DNA from 4 places in the Oceanobacillus sp. FSL W7-1304 genome. Region 2 is predicted to be linked to each of the others. Evidence: riboswitches for the same ligand, from Rfam matches in the RefSeq annotation. Region 2 holds a riboswitch; each other region holds the start of a gene.
What was found. Region 2 has a riboswitch for thiamine pyrophosphate ahead of tenA (thiaminase II). Riboswitches for the same ligand answer to the same signal wherever they lie in the genome.
Positions count from the first base shown of each region.

Region 1: another riboswitch for thiamine pyrophosphate. It lies ahead of NYE61_RS10505 (lipoate--protein ligase family protein); the one in region 2 lies ahead of tenA (thiaminase II).
Region 3: another riboswitch for thiamine pyrophosphate. It lies ahead of NYE61_RS20315 (thiamine phosphate synthase); the one in region 2 lies ahead of tenA (thiaminase II).
Region 4: another riboswitch for thiamine pyrophosphate. It lies ahead of NYE61_RS18065 (3-oxoacyl-ACP reductase); the one in region 2 lies ahead of tenA (thiaminase II).

Region 1 is NZ_CP150211.1:2,071,418-2,076,681, forward strand. Features, by position in the region: gene trpB (tryptophan synthase subunit beta) at 311-1,510, shown strand; gene trpA (tryptophan synthase subunit alpha) at 1,510-2,307, shown strand; TPP riboswitch at 2,443-2,546, shown strand; gene NYE61_RS10505 (lipoate--protein ligase family protein) at 2,822-3,610, shown strand; gene lipA (lipoyl synthase) at 3,603-4,547, shown strand.
Region 2 is NZ_CP150211.1:2,677,875-2,683,138, forward strand. Features, by position in the region: gene NYE61_RS13630 (YbaB/EbfC family nucleoid-associated protein) at 1-157, opposite strand, end outside; gene dnaX (DNA polymerase III subunit gamma/tau) at 444-2,126, opposite strand; gene tenA (thiaminase II) at 2,329-3,018, opposite strand; TPP riboswitch at 3,218-3,320, opposite strand; RNA gene ffs (signal recognition particle sRNA large type) at 3,506-3,771, opposite strand; gene tadA (tRNA adenosine(34) deaminase TadA) at 3,838-4,296, opposite strand; gene NYE61_RS13655 (isochorismatase family cysteine hydrolase) at 4,385-4,918, shown strand; gene NYE61_RS13660 (glycoside hydrolase family 18 protein) at 4,983-5,264, shown strand, end outside.
Region 3 is NZ_CP150211.1:4,137,296-4,142,559, forward strand. Features, by position in the region: gene NYE61_RS20300 (AbgT family transporter) at 1-779, shown strand, start outside; gene NYE61_RS20305 (4Fe-4S binding protein) at 877-1,116, shown strand; gene NYE61_RS20310 (hypothetical protein) at 1,609-1,746, opposite strand; TPP riboswitch at 1,932-2,041, shown strand; gene NYE61_RS20315 (thiamine phosphate synthase) at 2,180-2,776, shown strand; gene thiO (glycine oxidase ThiO) at 2,773-3,882, shown strand; gene thiS (sulfur carrier protein ThiS) at 3,895-4,098, shown strand; gene NYE61_RS20330 (thiazole synthase) at 4,095-4,868, shown strand; gene NYE61_RS20335 (ThiF family adenylyltransferase) at 4,865-5,264, shown strand, end outside.
Region 4 is NZ_CP150211.1:3,646,159-3,651,422, reverse strand. Features, by position in the region: partial or broken gene NYE61_RS18085 (transposase) at 1-1,423, shown strand, start outside; gene NYE61_RS18080 (hypothetical protein) at 1,416-1,625, shown strand; gene NYE61_RS18075 (hypothetical protein) at 1,650-1,787, shown strand; gene NYE61_RS18070 (DNA alkylation repair protein) at 1,955-2,200, shown strand; TPP riboswitch at 2,456-2,555, shown strand; gene NYE61_RS18065 (3-oxoacyl-ACP reductase) at 2,706-3,458, shown strand; gene NYE61_RS18060 (LLM class flavin-dependent oxidoreductase) at 3,540-4,850, shown strand.

The DNA.
Region 1 (5,264 bases), 610 kb from region 2:
GGTTCTTTTGCGGGCGGAGGTGGTGTCTTAATACTTAAGGATGGTGCTTTAGCACGCGGCATGGTGTCTTAATACTTGAGGATGGTGCTTTAGCGCGCGGTATGGTGTCTTAATACTTGAGGATGGTGCTTTAGCACGCGGCATGGTGTCTTAATACTTGAGGATGGTGCTTTAGCGCGCGGTATGGTGTCTTAATACTTGAGGATGGTGCTTTAGCGCGTTGAGATGATGTCATAATATTAGAGAGCGGTTTTTGTACAGTGATTTATAGTTAACTAAACTTTTATAAATGATAAACGAGGTGTAATATATGTCAATTTATACAATGCCAAACAAAGCAGGTAAGTATGGACAATTTGGAGGGAAATTTGTCCCCGAGTTATTAATGCCAGCCGTCATTGAATTAGAAGAAGCCTATGAGAAAGCAATGAACGATCCAGAATTTATCCAGGAGTTAAACTACTATTTGAAGCAATATGTTGGGCGGGAAACACCATTATATTACGCCGAGCAACTTACCAAATCACTTGGTGGTGCTAACATCTATCTAAAACGAGAAGACTTAAATCACACAGGTGCACATAAAATTAATAATACGATTGGGCAAGCATTACTAACATTAAGAATGGGAAAGAAAAAAGTAGTTGCTGAAACAGGTGCAGGCCAGCATGGTGTCGCAACGGCAACTGTTTGTGCATTACTCGGATTAGAATGTGTTGTCTTTATGGGTGAAGAAGATATTCGTCGACAAAAGCTGAATGTATTTCGAATGGAACTGTTAGGAGCTGAAGTACGTGGAGTCTCACAAGGTAGCGGAACGCTGAAGGATGCGGTTAATGAAGCATTGCGTTATTGGGTTAATCATGTTGATGATACCCACTATATTATCGGATCCGTTGTTGGTCCGCATCCATTTCCTAAAATCGTACGTGATCTTCAATCTATTATCGGGAAAGAGACAAAAAAACAAATCCTCGATCAAACTGGTAAACTAGCAGATGCAATCATTGCTTGCGTCGGTGGTGGTAGTAATGCAATGGGAATGTTCCACCCATTTATCGAGGATAAAGATGTAAAGCTATTCGGTGTAGAAGCTGGTGGTGCTGGTCTTGATACAAATCAGCATGCTGCAACTTTAACCGGTGGCGATGTCGGTGTATTACATGGAACATTAACTTACTTACTACAAGATAAGGAAGGGTTAATCGAGGAAGCATTCTCCATCTCTGCTGGTCTTGACTATCCTGGAGTAGGTCCTGAGCATAGCCATTTGCATGAAATAAATCGGGTAAAGTACACATCCATTACAGATGATGAAGCACTTGAAGCTTTCCAATTTCTATCCAAAACTGAAGGAATTATTCCTGCATTGGAAAGCGCACATGCAATTGCATATGCAATGAAGCTTGCAATAGAAATGCCGCAAGACGAGACCATCGTCGTTTGCTTATCAGGGCGTGGGGATAAAGATGTCGAACAGGTGAAAGATCGGATTGGAGGGAACATATAATGGGTAAAGCAAAATTAGAAAAAGCAATTCAAGATAAGGCGAGGGTGAATGAGAAACTCTTCGTTCCTTATATGATGGCAGGCGACGGCGGGCTCGATCGCTTAGAAGAAACGATTTATTTCTTACAAAATTGTGGGGCTGCAGCAATTGAAGTTGGTATCCCATTCTCCGACCCAGTAGCAGATGGACCAATAATTCAAGAGGCCGGTATACGTGCATTAAAACATGGCACAACCTTAGCAACGGTTATCGATAAACTAACAACCTTTAAAGATAGACGTTCAATTCCAATAGTTATCATGACTTATTTAAACCCAATTCTAGCCTACGGAATTGATCGATTCGCCAAAGATTGCTTACAAGCGGGAGTTGATGGCGTCATTATACCTGACATCCCGATGGAAGAGGAAGGAATCATTGCTAGTTCTCTGCAAGAACAAAACATTGCTTTTATTCGCCTTGCAGCAATGACAAGTTCAGAGGAACGCTTAATAGAATTAGCAAAACGTTCAGAAGGATTTCTGTATGCTGTTGCTGTGAAAGGAACAACTGGGGAACGTGAAACACACGATACGAAAGTGCATGATTATTTGAAATTGCTCAAGAAAAACAGCTCTATCCCTGTCCTAGCAGGGTTCGGTGTATCAAATGCTGAGCAGGCACAACAGCTTTCCAAAGCATGTGATGGTGTCATTGTTGGGAGTAAAATTGTCCAGCTTTTACACGAAGGAAAATTAAAGGACATCCAGCAATTAATAAATGGAAGTATTCAATCAAACGGGCAAAAAGTTCGGTAAAACACACATGTCCAGATAGCTTCTATGTGAACGCGTACTAATTTAAAAATTCTTAACGCTAATTGTTGCATTTATCTTTACAATTATCACAATTAGCAGTAAGCTTAGCATGTAATTCGAATAAACAAATAAATAAATACGCACTAGGGGAGCTGCTTTGCTGAGAAAGACGTTTCGCGCCTGACCCTTTGAACCCGAATTAGATAATACTAGCGTGGGGAATGTGCAGTCGACAATGGATCGGATATGTTATCGCTGGATAAATTTATCAAAGACTGCATTCTATTTGATGCAGTCTTTTTTTAGCAAAAGCGTAGTCCTGTTAGCGCTGCATGAACTTAGTAAAAGGAAATACGGTGTTTGCGTCATGAGGTCAGGGAAATACCACTAGGTCTTTAACATCATCGGCGCAGTAGCTAGCAGCTCTCAAAAAAGTAATTTTTCATCGGAGGTGTCTACATTGAAGAAACATTGGGCTTTTATCGATACCGGCTTCCAAGATGCTTCGTGGAATATGGCGTTTGATGAGTGCTTAATCAACTGGCATCATGAAGGTAAAATCCCGCCGACATTACGATTTTATGGCTGGAAAGCACCAAGTTTATCTGTCGGCTACTTTCAAAAGGTTGACAACAAAATTGATTTCGATGCAATAGAACGACACAGGTGCCAATTTGTTCGTCGTTTAACTGGTGGCAGTGCAGTCCTTCATGACGATGAGCTAACGTATAGCCTTGTTATTTCTGAGAATGATCCAGATATTCCTGTATCCGTTCAAGAAGCATACCACGTACTATCTAAAGGGGTGTTTGAAGGGTATCTTAACTTAGGTATTCCAGCTGAATATGCCATTTTAGACAGAGATAGCGCCAGAGGGAGAACAGCAATATGTTTTGAGAAACCAGCCTTCTACGAAATGGTTGTAGACGGCAAAAAGCTTTCCGGAAATGCGCAAACAAGGAAAAAGGGTGTCCTCATGCAACACGGTTCGATTCCAATGAGTATGGATACGGAGATGCTTTTTGATTTATTCCTGTTTTCTTCCGGACGGATACGGGAACGAAGTCGAGCCGCATTTTCCAAAAAAGCGGTTACAATTAATCAATTAACGAATCGAGAACATCATTATGACATGTTAACACAGGCATTCAAAGAAGGATTCAAAAAAGGATTAGATCTAGAACTCCACCCTTTGCAATTAACAGAAACCCAATGGGAAGAAGTGCAGCAATTAGCACATTCAAAATATGAAACGAGAGCATGGAATATTAACTCAAATAAGGAGCGTGCTAGCATTGGCTAAACAGGCAGAATATATTCGTAAACCAGAATGGCTAAAAACAAAAATCAATACAAATGAATCCTATAAAAAATTGAAGCATTTAATGCGCGATAAGCGATTAAACACAGTATGTGAAGAAGCAAAATGCCCAAATATTTATGAATGCTGGAGTGAGCGTAAGACAGCAACATTTATGATTCTAGGTGATACGTGTACACGAGGATGCCGATTTTGCGCGGTTAAAACAGGTCTTCCAAGTGGGCTTGATTTAGGCGAACCAAAGCGAGTTGCTGATTCCGTTTCCATTATGGGGTTAAAACACGTTGTTGTGACAGCGGTCGCGCGTGATGACCTAGAAGATGGAGGAGCAGCAGTTTTTGCCAATACTGTACGGGCAATCCGCCATCAGAATCCAGGCTGCACAATTGAAGTCCTGCCATCCGATATGAAAGGGGATTATGAAAGCTTACATACACTTATGGATAGTGAACCAGATATATTCAATCATAATATTGAAACCGTTAGACGATTAACTAAACGCGTTCGAGCCATCGCAAGATACGACCGATCCCTACAGCTGCTTCAACGTGTGAAAGAAATTGCGCCAACTATTCCTACGAAATCCAGTATTATGGTTGGTTTAGGAGAAACAAAGGAAGAACTCATTGAAGCAATGGACGACTTGCGTGCACATGATGTGGACATTGTTACAATTGGGCAGTATTTACAACCAACTAAAAAACATTTAAATGTTGAAAAATATTATCATCCAGATGAATTTGAAGAATTAAAAAAAATCGCACTTGAAAAAGGCTTCTCGCATTGTGAATCTGGACCATTGGTACGCTCTTCTTACCATGCGGATGAACAAGTAAGCCAATCTTCCGCACAAAAACGAATTAAGTATATGAAAGGCTATGAAACACAAGAGAATAAAAAAGTTGATTTTCAATTTTAAATAACAGACTACTTATAAATCCCCCTGGTCACTTATAAAATGGTTAAGGGGGATTTATCGACAGCATGATCTTCCATCCAACAAATATCCTCTCCCCTCTCTTGGAAAGTGAAATAATAAATACTATCGCAACTTTTATCTCCACTTTAAAACTATCTTTTCTTACTATAGCTACACCTACTTCATGTGCAGCATTTTCATTTAAATAAATTTATTAGACTATTATACAAGCATTGTGAATATATCTGCATATCTTAATAGTAAATACATCACCAAAGAAAGGAGCAGTAGTTTATGAGCTATCCTAACTGTTCATGCGGTCACAATGACTGTGTTTGTGAAGTAGTAAGGAAAATAGTTGCCGCACAGAATCAAGTAGCTGATAGGAATAAGCACTGTAGCAGTAGCTGCAACGACTCTATAAGAGAATTATATTCCCAAAATCATAGTATAAATAGGAATACAACTATCCCCTTTATTCTATTTAACAAAGGCAGTCTTAAACCATTTATTGCAAGCGGTGTGTACAAGAAGAAAAAAAAGGGATGTTGCGAGGATGCGTTTTTCGCTGCTCTCGAAACACCAGTCTTACGGGCAATACGATTTATTCCACATACATGCTGTGTCGAAGTTGAATTATTACAGCCGGTAAATGAACACGGTATTCCACTGACGCATGGAGGTAAAAATCTAGTTGATTTCTTTAAAGATAAATGT
Region 2 (5,264 bases):
TATCTGTAATTTCCTTTTTCCCATTTGCTGTAATGGTAACCATTCCACCACCAGCTGATGCTTCAAAAGACATTTCATGCAATTCGTCCTGTGCCTGCATCATTTTCTTTTGCATTTTTTGCATTTGCTTCATCATATTGTTCATATTTCCCTTCATGGAAAATACCTCCTTTAGATTATTCATTATTATTTTTTTCCTTATACTGGAACAGCCAAGTCCAGCTCCAGCGCCCAACGACTAGCAAGACTTGCCGATTGGCTGCGCCAGAGGCTTAGTCGCACTTATACCCTTGTGGTGAAAGTCAACAACGACTCTAGATAAAAGGATGGCCGATTAAAATCAGGCTACGCCTAACATCGGCATACCCCTAAAGGGGCATGTTTCCTTTATCTCCTACGGATCAGTCCGTACGTCGCTAACCGGGCGCTTACGCTTTTGTTTCCTAATCATGTATTTCCAGTAATTCATCTCCAAAGAGCTTCCTAGCTTCATCCACTAGTGGATCTCCTTGTTCTTCATCTTTAGGCTTATCTTGTTTGCTTATATATTCCGTACGGAGCTGTGTCCAATCATTATCTGGAATTGGGATAATCGTTAATTGCTTATCCATCACACTCGTAAGTACGGATTCAACTGTCTCCCGATTATCTAAAAATAAGGAGCAGTGGATTTCATATTTAAATGCGACAACGAGTGAATCTGCGGATGCAGCTGCAGGTTTACTATCCTGTATCGTTGCATGTGCAGGTGCATTCACTTGCTTTAGCTTACTTAAAAAGTTGGCCCACTGTGATTGTACTTGCTTTAATGCAGGCTTTTCTGCTTTTCCAAGCACATCACGAATTCGCTCAAACGGGATTTTATAGCTATTTTTCGATCCTCTCGCAGGTTGCCTTCTCTTCTCAGATGCAGCTGGTGCTTGGACAGGCTGTGCAGGCTGCTGCTTCAGATTGGTAAGCTCTTTTTCCAATTGTGACATTTTGCTCATCAGTTTTGTTACTGCTTCTGAATCAACATCAGCTGTCGCCTGCTCCCCGGCATGATAACGATTGGTAATCGTGAGTATCGCTATTTCGATAAATACCTTTGGACTATTCGTCCACTTGATCTCTTGTTGGCACTGATTCAGTTGGATAATTGCATTCTGAATCCATGAGGTTGATACAGAATCAGAAAGTGCAAGGAAGTTATCATCCACTCTTGCTCTTTCCAACAATCCTTCTAGCGATGGAGCACTTTTGAAAAGCAATAGATCACGCATAAAATAAATCAGATCATATACAAAGCGTCCAGGATCTTTCCCCCGTTGGATCAAATCATCCAATAGCTGTAACGCCTGTTCCACATCTTTTTCATGCATGGCCTTTACGATATCGGTGAGCACTTTCTGGGAAACACCACCAGTAACAGCCAACACATCATCGAGTTCTACCTGGTCCTCACTATAGGAAATTGCTTGATCCAGAATACTTAACGCATCACGCATTCCACCTTCTGCTGCTAATGCAACAGTATCCAATGCCTCTTTCGAAACAGAAATATTCTCTGCTTCCATAATCGTTTGCATACGATCTACAATTGCCTGATTGGATATCGGTTTAAAATCGAATCGCTGACACCTAGAAATAATCGTTAATGGAATTTTATGTGGCTCGGTCGTTGCCAAAATAAAGACGACATGCTTTGGTGGTTCTTCTAACGTTTTTAGTAATGCGTTGAATGCATTAATTGAAATCATGTGTACCTCATCAATGATGTACACTTTATATGGTACTGCGCTTGAAGCATACTTTACCTTGTCTCGGATTTCACGAATATCATCGACACTCGTATTGGATGCAGCATCAATTTCAATAACATCTGAAATCGAGCCATCCAAAATGCCACGACATGCATCACATTCATTACATGGTTCTTTGACTGGTGCATGCTCACAGTTAATTGTTTGGGCAAAAATCTTGGCAGCACTTGTTTTCCCTGTTCCTCTTGGCCCAGAGAATAAATAAGCATGCGAAAATTTATCTTGTACAATCGCATTCTGCAGTGTTCTCGTAATATGTGTTTGTCCTACGACATCCTCAAAAGTTCTTGGACGCCAAACGCGATATAAAGCTTGATAGCTCATAATACAGATTCCCCTCTATGATCTATTTCTAATTATACCCGATTTTAGGGGTGAATGTGAACCAAAACAGGGTTAAATATATTTTTTGTAACATTCATCTGGAGTTACTGTCACATTTCGTTATAGGTGTAGAAGATTTGTTTGTTCTATGGGACTAAGAAACCAGGATGGCATATCATCAGCCACCCTGGTTTTTATAATTTTAAACAGATGCCGGATTCGTTGCTTTTTCCGAAAGCCATGTTTCAAACGTATAGGACATCTCCCAAAATGCGAGCTCATATTCTTTCGCAAGAATAAACTGCTCTTTGATTTTCTCTTTTTCTGTTTCACTTGCCTTTTCCGCTAATCCATCGAGCAGGTCAATCATTTCCTGTGTGGACTCTTGGAACCACTCACTACCATACGTGTTCAGCCAATTTTGGTAAATTTCTTCTTTCGGTTTTGCGTCCTTGTAAGTCAAACCAATATCAGCATATAACCAGTAACATGGTAGCATTGCAGCTACAATTTGAGCTAAACTTCCGGACAACGATGCACGGTACAAATGCGATGTATAAGCATAGGCAGTTGGTGCAGGTTTAAAATTCTCAATTTCTGCATTGGTAATCTTTAAAATCCCTGCATGCTCCTTATGCACTGTTAGCTCTGCTTCTGCTGTTTTCTTTGCTTTTTCTGCCAGCTTAGCAGCAACATGAAAATCATCTGAATGTGCAGCCGCAAAAGCATGCACCTTGCCGTAATGCTTCAAATAATAGATATCCTGCAGAATATAATTTTTGAATGTTTCCAGTGGCAAATCACCACTTACAATACCCTGTACAAACGGATGATTTAGACTTAATTTCCAACTCTCTTTCGTAGCCTCTCGCAATAACTCTGAAAAACGCATAGAAAATTCCTCCCCTAATTTTGTTTAATAGCCTACTTCTACTACAGCTTCATTGGTAATATTAAAAATAAACGGCTAGTCTTCTCTTATTTTTGCAATAATATCCATCAAAACATCTCCTTTCTATAAATTTAGAATGAAGAACAAAAAAACCACCCCGAAATGGAGTGGTTTTATATACAGTTACAGAATTATGTATACGTCACCAGCTCCACTTCCCTACGCTGGTACTAGCCAGTTCAGGTTCAAAGGGATCAAGAAATGAATCTTGTCTCAGCCAAATGGCACCCCTAGTGGATTTTTTATATTCTATTTCTATCTTATTCCATTTTTTCATAAAAGTAAAATAATTCGTACGAAAAAAATCCCAACATCCAACTCTTATCCATATGGCATGCAGCTTAGAAAGATTTTTTCTAGGTGAATTTAAAAACACTCTTTCAAATGCTTTATAGCGTTTAAAAGAGTGTTTGATTGCATTATGTAGCCGTGCACCCACTTTCGATGTGACGACCCTATGCGTTACTTAAGTTCATGGCTCGGCCTAGGCTTCCCCACGGCACACAGAAAATTCCACTTACTGCTGCTTCCTTCCGGACCTGACAGGGTTCATGGGTTCCTGTTGCGTAGGACCCGGGCGTCAACACCACTCCCTTAAGGCAGACCATAAAATCGCCACACCTAGAGTGGGAATTCAGCCTCGCTATAGCGGATTGCGAGTACAGGGCACCGCTACCTCCCCACCTAGCACGGTATTTACCATTATAGCGAAATTATCGACAAAATGCAACATCAAAAGCGGATGCGCCCGGTTACCGACTATTTTTTTCTTTTTCGAAGTGCTCGGAAAAAATCCGTTAGTAATGCAGCACACTCTGTTTGTAAAACACCTGCCGTTAATTCAACCTGATGATTAAAGCGAGGTTCATTCAATAAATTCATTAATGTGCCCGCACATCCTGCCTTCGGATCAGTTGCTCCATATACAACACGTTTAATTCGCGATTGGACAATAGCGCCTGCACACATCGGACATGGCTCCAATGTAACGTAGAGCGTACAATCCTCTAGTCGCCAGCTTCCAATCTTTTCATTTGCCTCTTGAATGGCAACAAGCTCAGCATGGGAAAGCGTCGTTTGCGAGGATTCTCGCAAGTTATAGCCCCTTGCAATGATTTCATCGTTATATACGATAACCGCACCAATTGGAACCTCATTTAATGTTAAAGCTTTTTGGGCTTCTTCAATTGCCGCTTCCATAAATTTTACATCACTCATATTATCACAACACTTTGTTTTAAAGTTTGAATCAATCCAAAAGAGGAAATACTGTTAAGTAGTCATACCGAATAAAGGAGACTCATAAATGGATACATCATTAAATAACACTGCTGTACTATTTGTCGATATTATCAACGATTTTGACTTTGATGGCGGTGATGATTTATATCGAAATACGAAAGCAATCCTCCCGAACCTCATTAAGCTGAAGAAATTCGCCAAAGAAAAAAATCTACCTACTATTTATGTTAATGACCATTACGGATTATGGCAAGCAGACTTTCATAAAATTATTGAAAACTGTAAAAATGATAGAAGCAAGGAAATTATTGAGGCACTCGCACCAGAGGAAGATGATTACTTTCTTATTAAACCACAGCATTCTGCCTTTTTCCAGACGCCACTGCAATCTTTGCTTACAGATTTAAAACGAAGCCATCTCCTAATGGCTGGTATTGCCGGAGACATTTGCATTCTTTTTACTGCCAAGGATGCGTATATGTACCAATTTGGAATGCACGTTCCTGCAAATTGCATGGCATCCGAAGCAAAGGAGAACAATGATTATGCATTATATTTAATCCGTTCTGTAATGAAGGCAAATATCGACCCACTTTAAGTCATATAGCTGACCTCCTTCACATAAGTTGAAATGAGAAACTGTTTTGAAGGAGGAAGTTCTCTTGCAAATTCATGTTGTTACAGAAGGGGAAACATTAACTTCAATCGCTAATACATATAATACAACTGCTGTCGCCATTACGAATGCCAATGAACTAGATGCTCCAAATGATCTCGTCATCGGGCAAGCACTGGTCATCCCCATTTTTGGTCAGTTTTACTTTGTTCAACAAGGTGATAGCCTTTATTCCATTGCCAACCGATTTGGGATGACCTATCAGGAACTAGCAACGATTAATAATATTTCACCAGAGATGACACTTCCTATTGGCTTGCGGATTTAC
Region 3 (5,264 bases), 1.5 Mb from region 2:
CCAAAGAAGTAAAGGGAACAACTTCCTTGGAAATAAAGGGATTGCGTAATGCTGTGCTTGCGGGTGTTGCATATGTTGCATTAATTGTTACAGTAATTCTTATTCCTAGTTCCCCACTGACGAATGAGGAAGGCGGAATCATCCCTTCACCATTTTTATCTGGAATTGTGCCATTAATTTTGTTTTTGTTTATTCTAGTTGGTACGGTCTATGGGGTAACAGTAAAAAAGATTAAAAGCTCGAAGGATATCGGGACCTATATGGGAAATGCAATAAAAGACATGTCCGGATTTATCGTACTCGTATTTGCGGCAGCTCAATTTATCTCCTATTTCGAATGGACAAACATGGGAGCTTGGATTGCTATTAGTGGAGCGAACATGCTGGAATCCATTGGTTTAACAGGAATTGCTGTTATATTAGGGTTTGTTATTTTAACAACACTATTGAACTTGTTTATATTTAGTGGATCTGCACAATGGGCGTTAGAAGCACCTATTTTTATACCGATGTTTTACTTTTTAGGATACAGTCCAGCATTTGTTCAAGCGGCATATCGAATTGCAGACTCATCCACAAACGTAATCACACCGATGAACCCGTATTTGATTATCGTGCTTGGATTTATGAAGGAGTATGATAAGAAAGCAGGAATTGGTACATTGATTGCATTAATGTTACCATATACGATTTTCTTTTTGATTACATTTACGATTCTTCTGTTAATTTTCTTCTACTTTGGAATTCCGTTTGGCCCAGGAGTAAGTGTTTATGTATAATGTTGTCGGAATTTCGAGTCAAATGGTTTACTTCAAGACGTTTAAGCATTATCATTTAATAGAGAGAAAGTGATGTATGTAAGGAGGTAAATCATAAATGGCTTTTGTAATATTGGATCCATGTGGACCGGAAAAGGCAGCAGAATGTGTGAGTGTCTGTCCGGTTGATTGTATAGAAGAGGGACCAGATCAATTTTATATTGATCCTGACATTTGCATTGACTGTGGTGCGTGCAAAGCAGTTTGTCCTGTTTCAGCGATCGAGGAGGAATACGATTTGACTCCTGATCAAGAAGTATTTTTAGAAAAGGCGGAAGAATTCTTCGCGAATAGATAGATTTATTGGATAGTAGACGAAATGTTCTAGAAGAAACGTCTATTTGTTCAACTAGCAGTGCTGTTAGATTGGCAGTGCTAAAAATATGCATTATAAATAGTCAACCCTGCTATTCACAGTAAAGAGTCACGAAGTGTATCCAGCTGGGTTGACATTTGTATTTAGTGGGAAAAAATCGGGTAGCAATATGCGAGGTTTGTACTGTATTACAGTTGCGTTTAGAAGATTGAATCTCATTAAGCTTCCTGGTATACCTATTTCGCGCTCATGCTTATTGCTTTTCCCAAAGAAGATTGTTATCTACTCTAATAATGTTTACTGCGTCTATAACCTCATGATGCCAGGTGTTATTCTTTTCTTTTATCGATGTGATATCCCAGCCCGCTTCAGTTTGTTATTCGATGTCTGATCCAACAGTTTTAACTAAAGAAGTAAGCATTTTTTCCATACAATTTAACTGTTCTGGACGCATCAATTGCGGAAGGTTATAGCTTACTTTTCATTTTTAACTTCTTCTGCCAAATTACTAGCAATCCACCGCTTTGCTGTCGTTTCATCAATTTCATATACTTTGCCTGCTCGCAGCAATTCACCATGATATGCTGTCTGTACGTTCATTTTTACTTTCATTATTTAAGACCTCTTTCTATTTTTTCTAGTTTTAGTATACATGAAAATGGTATTTTTTTGGTTCGAAAATAAAAAAGCTGTGTGAAATCTAGCCTACAACTCGTCTTTAAACTGTATTATTTGAAAAATCCAGACTTTGCAAATTTTTCTATTTGTGGTAAAGTAATGATAAGTAAATACGTAGCGTTATTCACTAGGGGAACCCTTGATAAGGGCTGAGAAAAAAGTAGTTACTTTGAAACCCTCAAAACCTGAACAGGCTAGCACCTGCGTAGGAATGTGGCAAGGGCAAATTGTATTGTTAGTTTCATTATACAAATACGATACCACTTTCTGTGTGCAGGAAAGTGGTTTTTTTGTGTGCATAAAAGCTGTAATTGCATTATTAGGTAATGATTCTTGATGAAACCTGAAAGAAAGGGGCGGGAGTTTGATGAAGCTAATTGCTGTAACCGCAGATAGCATGACTGTTGAAAAGCTAACAGATACCATTATTGACATCATCGACGAGATTGATTTTCTCCAAATTCGTGAAAAGTCAAAAACAGCCCGTGAAATTTTGCAGCTACTAGATTATCTGCAAATGAATGGGGTTGATAAAGAAAAAGTAATTCTAAATAATCGGCTTGATATCGTACTGCTTAGTGACATCCCAAATCTTCACCTGCCAGAACATGGCTTACCAGTAAAAACAGTGAAGAAGCAATATCCGCATCTAAGAGTTGGTTGCAGTGTACATTCATTCGAAAAAGCGAAAGAAGCTGAAGCGGATGGGGCGGATTATATAATATTTGGTCATTGTTTTGAGACAAGCAGTAAAAGGGGAATACCTCCAAATGGAATTTTGCCAATTGAACGAATGAAAAGAGAAATTCACATCCCAGTTTATGGTATCGGAGGAATTTCATTAGAAGAGGTGCCGTTAATGAAACAGACAAAAGCAGATGGAATTGCAATCATGTCCGGTATTTTCCATGCCGATGCACCAAACGTGATGATAAAAAAATATAGGGAGGCAATTTCAAAGTGAAACAGCATTATGAAGTAGTCGTAATTGGTGGTGGTATTATTGGTTGTTCGATTGCCTACTACTTAGCGAAAGAAAAGGTTGATGTTGCGTTATTTGAAAAAGGACAAATTGGTTTGATGACTACAAGTGCTGCGGCTGGTATGCTCGGTGCTCATTCTGAAAGCAATGGCGAGGATACAATATTTTCGTTTGCCAGATCGAGTCAACAAGCATATCTCAGGTTGAAGGATGAGCTTTATCAATTAAGCGGCATTGATATTGGATACAAAGAAGGTGGAATATTAAAGCTTGTATTTTCAGATACAGATAAGCATCAGCTTACTCCGCTTCTGAAGCAACCAACTGCAGAATGGTTGGATAAAGAAGAAGTAAAGAAAAGGGAGCCATTGATTGCTCCAAATATATTAGGAGCAGCATATATAAAGGATGATGTGAGTGTTATACCAGATCAAACCTGTGAAAGCTTTGCTAAAAGTGCTCGATCCCTTGGTGCATCCATTATGGAAAGCAACGGTGTTTATCAAGTGGAAAAGAAAGATGGCAACTATCTTGTCCGAACAATGCATGGTGATGTCGAAGCAAATTATGTTGTCTTTGCTACAGGTGTATATGGTAATGGGCTATTTAGGCAAATTGGATTAGATGAAGAGCTCATACCAATTAAAGGTGAAAGTTTAATCGTTCATAGTGAACAGCATGTATTAGAGTATACCCTATTTCATGAAAGCTGTTATATCGTTCCTAGAAATAATGGAAAGCTTGTTATTGGTGCAACCATGATCAAGAAGGATTGGAGTGATACTGTAAGCCTTGAAGGAATCAAGTTTTTAATTGAAAAGGCAAAAGCCATGATTCCATCTGCAATCGAATGGAAAATCGATCACGTTCAGGCAGGATTGCGACCAGGCACGTTTGATGGCAACCCATTTATCGGAAGGCATCCAGAGGAAGAAAGAATACTCATTGCTTGTGGGCATTACCGAAATGGAATTTTACTTGCTCCAGCAACAGGGGAAATGATTCGTGATTTTGTTGTTGGAAAAGACATAAATAACGGATGGATGCAGACATTTCGTGTAGATCGTCGTCAAAGCATAGTAGTTTAGGAGGTGATAAAAATGAAATTTCAGCTGAATGGGAAACAGGTGGAACTTCCAGAGGTAGTGGATTCAGTCGGAGAGTTGCTGGCACACTATCAATTACAATCTCGGATTGCTGTCGTAGAGGTAAATAAGGAAATTGTTATGAAGGAAGAATACGAAACAAAAAGGCTTTTCAATGGGGATATCGTAGAAATTATTCATTTTGTAGGAGGCGGATGATTATGTTAACCATTGCTAATCGTACTTTCCAATCTCGTTTATTATTAGGCACAGGGAAGTACCCATCATTTGAGGTTCAAAAAGAAGCAGTAGCAGTATCGGAAACAGAAATTTTAACGTTTGCTGTTAGAAGGATGAATATTTTTGAAGCAAGTCAGCCAAACTTCTTGGAACAATTGGACTTAACTAAATATACGTTACTTCCGAATACAGCTGGAGCAAGTACGGCCGAAGAGGCTGTTCGTATAGCGAAACTTGCAAAAGCGTCTGGTTTATGTGACATGATTAAGGTGGAGATCATTGGGGATAAGCGCACGCTTTTGCCAGATCCAATAGAAACTTTAAAAGCATCCGAAATGCTCCTTGAGGAAGGGTTTATCGTGCTGCCATATACGTCAGATGATGTTGTTTTGGCGAAACGTCTGGAAGATTTGGGAGTTCATGCTGTTATGCCAGGTGCAAGTCCTATTGGTTCGGGAAAAGGAATCATTAATCCTTTAAATCTAGCATTTATTATTGAACAATCCAATGTACCCGTAATTGTTGATGCGGGAATTGGATCTCCTAGGGATGTGGCATATGCAATGGAGCTTGGAGCAGATGGAGTGCTTTTAAATACTGCGGTTTCTGGAGCAAAAGATCCAATCAAGATGGCGAAAGCTGTAAAATATGCGCTGGAAGCTGGCAGGCTGGGGTATGAAGCGGGAAGAATAGAAGAAAAAGACTATGCAGTGGCAAGCAGTCCGACAACAGGGATGGTAGGAACGTGAAGACACGCTACTCTCGCCAAGAATTATTTTTAGGAAAGAAATCGCAAAAGAAAGTAGAATCTGGAAGTGTTATTATCATCGGAGCAGGTGCATTGGGTTCCAGCAGTGCAGAAATGCTTGCAAGAGCAGGTGTTGGTAAACTAACAATTGTTGATAGGGATTATGTTGAATGGAGTAATCTACAACGACAGCAATTATATAGCGAGGCGGATGTCCGGGATAAGCTTCCTAAAGCATTCGCTGCAAAGAAGAGGCTTGAGCAAATCAATAGTGGGATAGATATTAACAGTCTTATTGAAGATGTCCACGGTTTAAATATTGAAGAAATGATAAAGGGTCATGATGTTATTCTCGATGCTACGGATAATTTTGAAACGCGTCTAATCGTAAATGATG
Region 4 (5,264 bases), 970 kb from region 2:
ACAGAAACTTGAAGCCAGAATGACGGAAGTGAACCAACGGATTGCGTCGGGGGAAAATGAACATATCAAAAAACATGGCGCAAATAATCGCTGGATACTTTCAAATTCACGGGAAACAGAAACCATCAACCACTCCTTTTTTGATGCGTTGAACTCTATTGACATTGGCAGTGTTCTGCACTATGCAAATCAACATTGTCAATTTATAGAGGCATTTGATCATATCTTGGGGCGTTATGCGAAACGAGCCAGGGATGATCGGGTTTTAATTGCTTGTCTGATTGCTTGGGGCACCAATATGGGGTTGGGGAGAATGGGTGAAATCTCCGACATCGGTTATCCCCTGCTTGCGGCTACATCTGAGAACTTTATACGATTGGAAACCTTAAAAGAAGCCAATGATCGCATCAGTAATGCTGTTCGAAGGCTGCCGATCTTTCACCACTTTGACATTAATGAGGTCATTCATTCGAGCAGTGACGGGCAGAAATTTGAAACGAGGATCCATACGATGCGCTCCCGTCATTCCCCCAAATATTTCGGCTTAAATAAGGGGATCGTTTCCTATACAGCGGTGGCCAATCATATTCCCATCAATGCCCGAGTCATTGGCGCAAATGAGCATAAAAGTCATTACGTGTTCGATATTTTATACAACAATACAACCGATATCCGACCGGATGTGCATTCCACCGACACCCATGGAACCAATGAAGTGAATTTCGCCATTCTTCACTCTTTTGATTATGATTTTGCACTCCGCTACAAGGATATCTATCGTACCGTGAGCAAGTCGTTATCCGGATTCAAACACCCGAGCCAATACGGGGATGTCCTCATCAAACCTGTTCGAAAAATCAATACGAAGCTGATTATTGAGGAATGGGACAATATCCAGCGTATTCTATTGTCACTTGCATTGAAATCTACAACACAGAGTATTATCATTGGGAAACTAAGTGCTTACGCCCGCAAAAACAAAACCATGCGGGCCTTGTGGGAGTACGATAACATCATCAAGAGTTTGTACCTTCTGAATTATATAGACTCCCCACCCCTACGTCAAAATGTGCAACGTACCCTGAATCGGGGTGAAAGTTATCATAAATTAAAGCGAGCCGTATCCTATGCGAACTTTGGTAAACTCCGTTTCAAAACAGAATAAGACCAACAAATTTGGGACGAATGCAGTCGTCTCATCGCCAATTGCATCATTTTTTACAATGCCAGTCTATTATCCAATATGCTAGAATACAGAGACAGGGAAGCCCTCAATTCAGATGTATTGAAACGCATTTCCCCCGTTGCATGGCAGCATATTAATTTTTACGGGCATTACGAATTTAACAAATATCCGGAATCAGTTAACATGGATGCCATTATCCAAGAGTTGGCTCAATTGGAGGTTATTCCGAATGAATAATTCATATCCATTCGAAGGAAAGGTGAGAATCAATGAAACCAGAACCAAATTGGCAGCCCGTTCTAAACCGCATATATTAGACGATGCCACAGTCAACCGTGTCATCCGATCCTACACGGAACAGCTTGAATTTGCGCCGATCTACGAAAGGCAACTCGTCAAGTGGCAACAGGAAACGGATTTATCGTCGGCGCAACTGTAGGAACTGCAACGGCTTCAAAATCAGGTGAGTGAATTGAAACAGGCCGTTACCGATATTTTAGACTTGGCCAATGAACTGAAAGAGGGAACCATTGAAAAAATGTTATCGAAAAGTGACTTTAACGTTTCATTCATCCTTATCGGCTATAGTGAAAGATACTAACAAGTTGTATATAAATATCCACCACACGTTGTTTTAGAAGCTCATTAACCAAAACAAAACTCCCAAACAAACAGTTTCCCGAATAATAAAAAGCAAATAGGCCACAATAAACATGAAAATCAGAAAATGACTGTCATCACTAAAAGACATATGGAGGTGCAATACGGATCAAGCCATACCGTTGTCCAAATTGCAAAACAAATAAATCCCGCTTTAATCTCATTGAGCAAATCGCAATACCTGTTAAACTAGACGCAAAAACTGGAGAATTACTGGAAAGTTATACAGATGAGAGTACGGAAATGTTCCATCAGATGTATAAGGGGCCAAAATACCGTATTCAATGTGGGATATGTGGTTTGATAGAGAATGAAAATACATTTGAACAGTTTGCTAAATATGCAGGTTTTTAATGTTTGTATGTGTGTCTGCTGCGACCCTAATGATTTTTTGTTGTTGAGAAAACATTTATTTGAACAAACCTTTTAAGGAACCTAAACTCTGTTAATTAATGATCGATTATAAATATGAATCCATTATGATCAAGAGTATAAATTGAATAAAAAAACAATCACGTTTTTATAGCAAAAAATCATAAAATTACGTTAACCATCCCTATTCCCTTGACATAAATTTCTAAAGATTATAACATATGGATATAACTTAATTATATGCACTAGGGGTGTTATTTAACTGAGATGAGTATTACTCAAACCCTTTGAACCTGAACTAGTTGAAACTAGCGTAGGAAAGTGTAAACTCTAAATACATACTTAAAGAACATTTATGCCTTATTCTTAATATGTAGTTATTTGTTTTTACGCAGCTTTCCTATGGGAAGGTTGCGTATTTTTTATTTTATCTATCATTTTTATGATGTAAGTTTCACGCTAAATTAATAGTATAGGAGTGGTTAGGATGATTAGAACAGTATTAGTAACAGGCAGCAGCAGAGGGTTAGGGGCAACTATTGCAAAGACATTGGCACAGCAAGGATTTCAAGTGGTTATCAACTACTATCAAAGCAAAGAAGCTGCTGAGAAGCTCGTTTCTGAGATTGGTGAAGAGAATGCTATTGCCATTCGGGCTGATGTAACAAATCGTAAAGAAGTAGATGAATTGATAAAAAAAGCAACGGAATATTTTGGCCAAATAGATGTTGTCGTCAATAATGCATTAATAGATTTCAAGTTTGATCCAACCAAACAAAAATCCTTCACAGAACTTACATGGGAAGATTATCAAAAACAACTGGATGGTACGTTAAAAGCAGCATTTAATGTCGTTCAAAGCGTCATCCCCCAATTTATTGAACGACAAAATGGAAGTATTATAAGCATTGGTACAAATTTATATCAAAATCCTGTTGTACCCTACCATGAATATACAACAGCAAAAGCTGGATTAATCGGTTTTACACGTAATATCGCTGCCGAATTAGGTGTATATGGCATAAAAGCGAATGTAGTTTCAGGTGGATTATTAAAAACAACTAACGCGAGTGCCGTTACAACACCAGAAGTATTCGATTTAATTGCTCAATCAACGCCATTGAAGAAAGTGACCACACCTCAAGATGTAGCCAATATGGTCGCTTATTTATCTTCAGAAAATGCTGACGGTATTACAGGGCAAAATTTCACAATAGACGGCGGTTTAACAATGAACTAATAGCTTAAAATACGATAGCTGATCCTTCAAAAACGGAATGTACAAGACAGTTAATAATGATGTATGTTGAGGTGTAAATAAATGACAAAAACGAAAGAAAGACAACTGCATTTAGGTGTTTTGCTGTATGGTTGCGGACACCATCAAGCTGCTTGGTTAATGCCTGACTCAAGCATTGAACATATTGGGGAGATTTCTTATTATCAATCTTTAGCACAGGTTGCGGAAAAAGGTTATTTTGATGCAGTATTTTTTGCTGATAATCAATCATTTCCGGCTAAACATGCCAGTGATATGCCAGCATTTTGGTTTGATCCAGTAGTCAATTTAACAGCTATTTCCCAAGTGACAAATCATGTTGGATTAGTTGCAACAATTTCAAGCACTTTTTCTAATCCTTTCACAGCTTCCCGGCAGCTCTTAAGCTTAGACCATATTACAAAAGGGCGTGTTGGCTGGAATCTCGTTACCTCCATGACTGATTTAGAGGCGTTGAATCATAGTATGGAAGAGCTGCCTCCTCGTGACAAACGTTATGAAAAGGCAGATGAATTCGCTGCTTTAATGAATAAGTTATTTATTTCATGGGATGATAATGCGTTTCTGCATCAGCGGGAAGAAAGAAAATTGATAAACCCATCAAACATTCAGCCTTTTCATCACGATGGTACGTATTTTAAAGTGCATGGCCCATCCACCACGCCAAAAAGTCCGCAAGGCAAGCCAGTATCCATGCAAGCGGGGGCATCTAAACAAGGCATTGCATTAGCCGCAAAATATGCCGATGCAGTCTATTCCGTGTCGTGGAACTTAAAGCAAGCAAAAAGTTTTCATAAAAAATTAGATGAACAAGTTAAACAAAGCGAAGACAGCAATAGACATATTAAAGTATTCCCAGGCCTAGTAACTTATGTAGGGCATACACGTGAAGAAGCTTTAGCCAAAAAAGCAGCTTTAGATGAGCAATTACCTATTGAAACAGCTTTAAAACAGTTGAGTTTCTTTATTCAGCAGGACTGTTCGAATTGGGAAATTGATAAAGCAGTCCCTCCATTACCTCCAGTAGAAGAATTTACTGGTCCAGTTGGACGTTACGAAACAATACTGGAAATTATCAATGATACCCAGCCTACAGTAAAAGAATTATTAGGTTATCTCAGTGCAGGCGGTGGACATCACACACTAATAGGAACACCCGAAGAAATTGTGGATCAAATGGAGGTCTGGTTTGAAGCTGGTGTTGCTGACGGATTTAATCTAATGCCTCCTACATTACCCGGCAGTTTAGAAGACTTTGTGGAACTGATTGTTCCTGAAATGCAAAGAAGAGGGATTTTCAGAAAGAATTATGAAAGTCATACCTTCCGTGAACATTTAGGGTTAAACAAATAATGAAAGTGCTGCACTATTATTTTGCCATTGAAATAGAGCAGCACAGTCAAAATTAAACAACCTGTTATCTTGGACTTGAAATTATGAATACAAAGAAAATAAATCCGGTAATGAGTAGTTAAGCAAATCTATTATAGATTTAACAAGTGAGGAAACTTAAACAGGATATAAGTTCCGATTACATTAATAAGAAAAAAGAAAAACCAGGCAAACCCCGACCGGTCCTTTTAGAAATTGATATTTAACCGTTACACTAATCTATTTTTCTCTTTCGCTAACCGAATAACTTCTCTAATCGTATTCCTTGAATGACCACAGTTCGAAGCCACCTCACTCTGTGTGACTCCCTGCAATAAAGCCTTAGAATTTCTGGATACTGAAACACAAAATAACTCCTATATAATAAATTTGCAC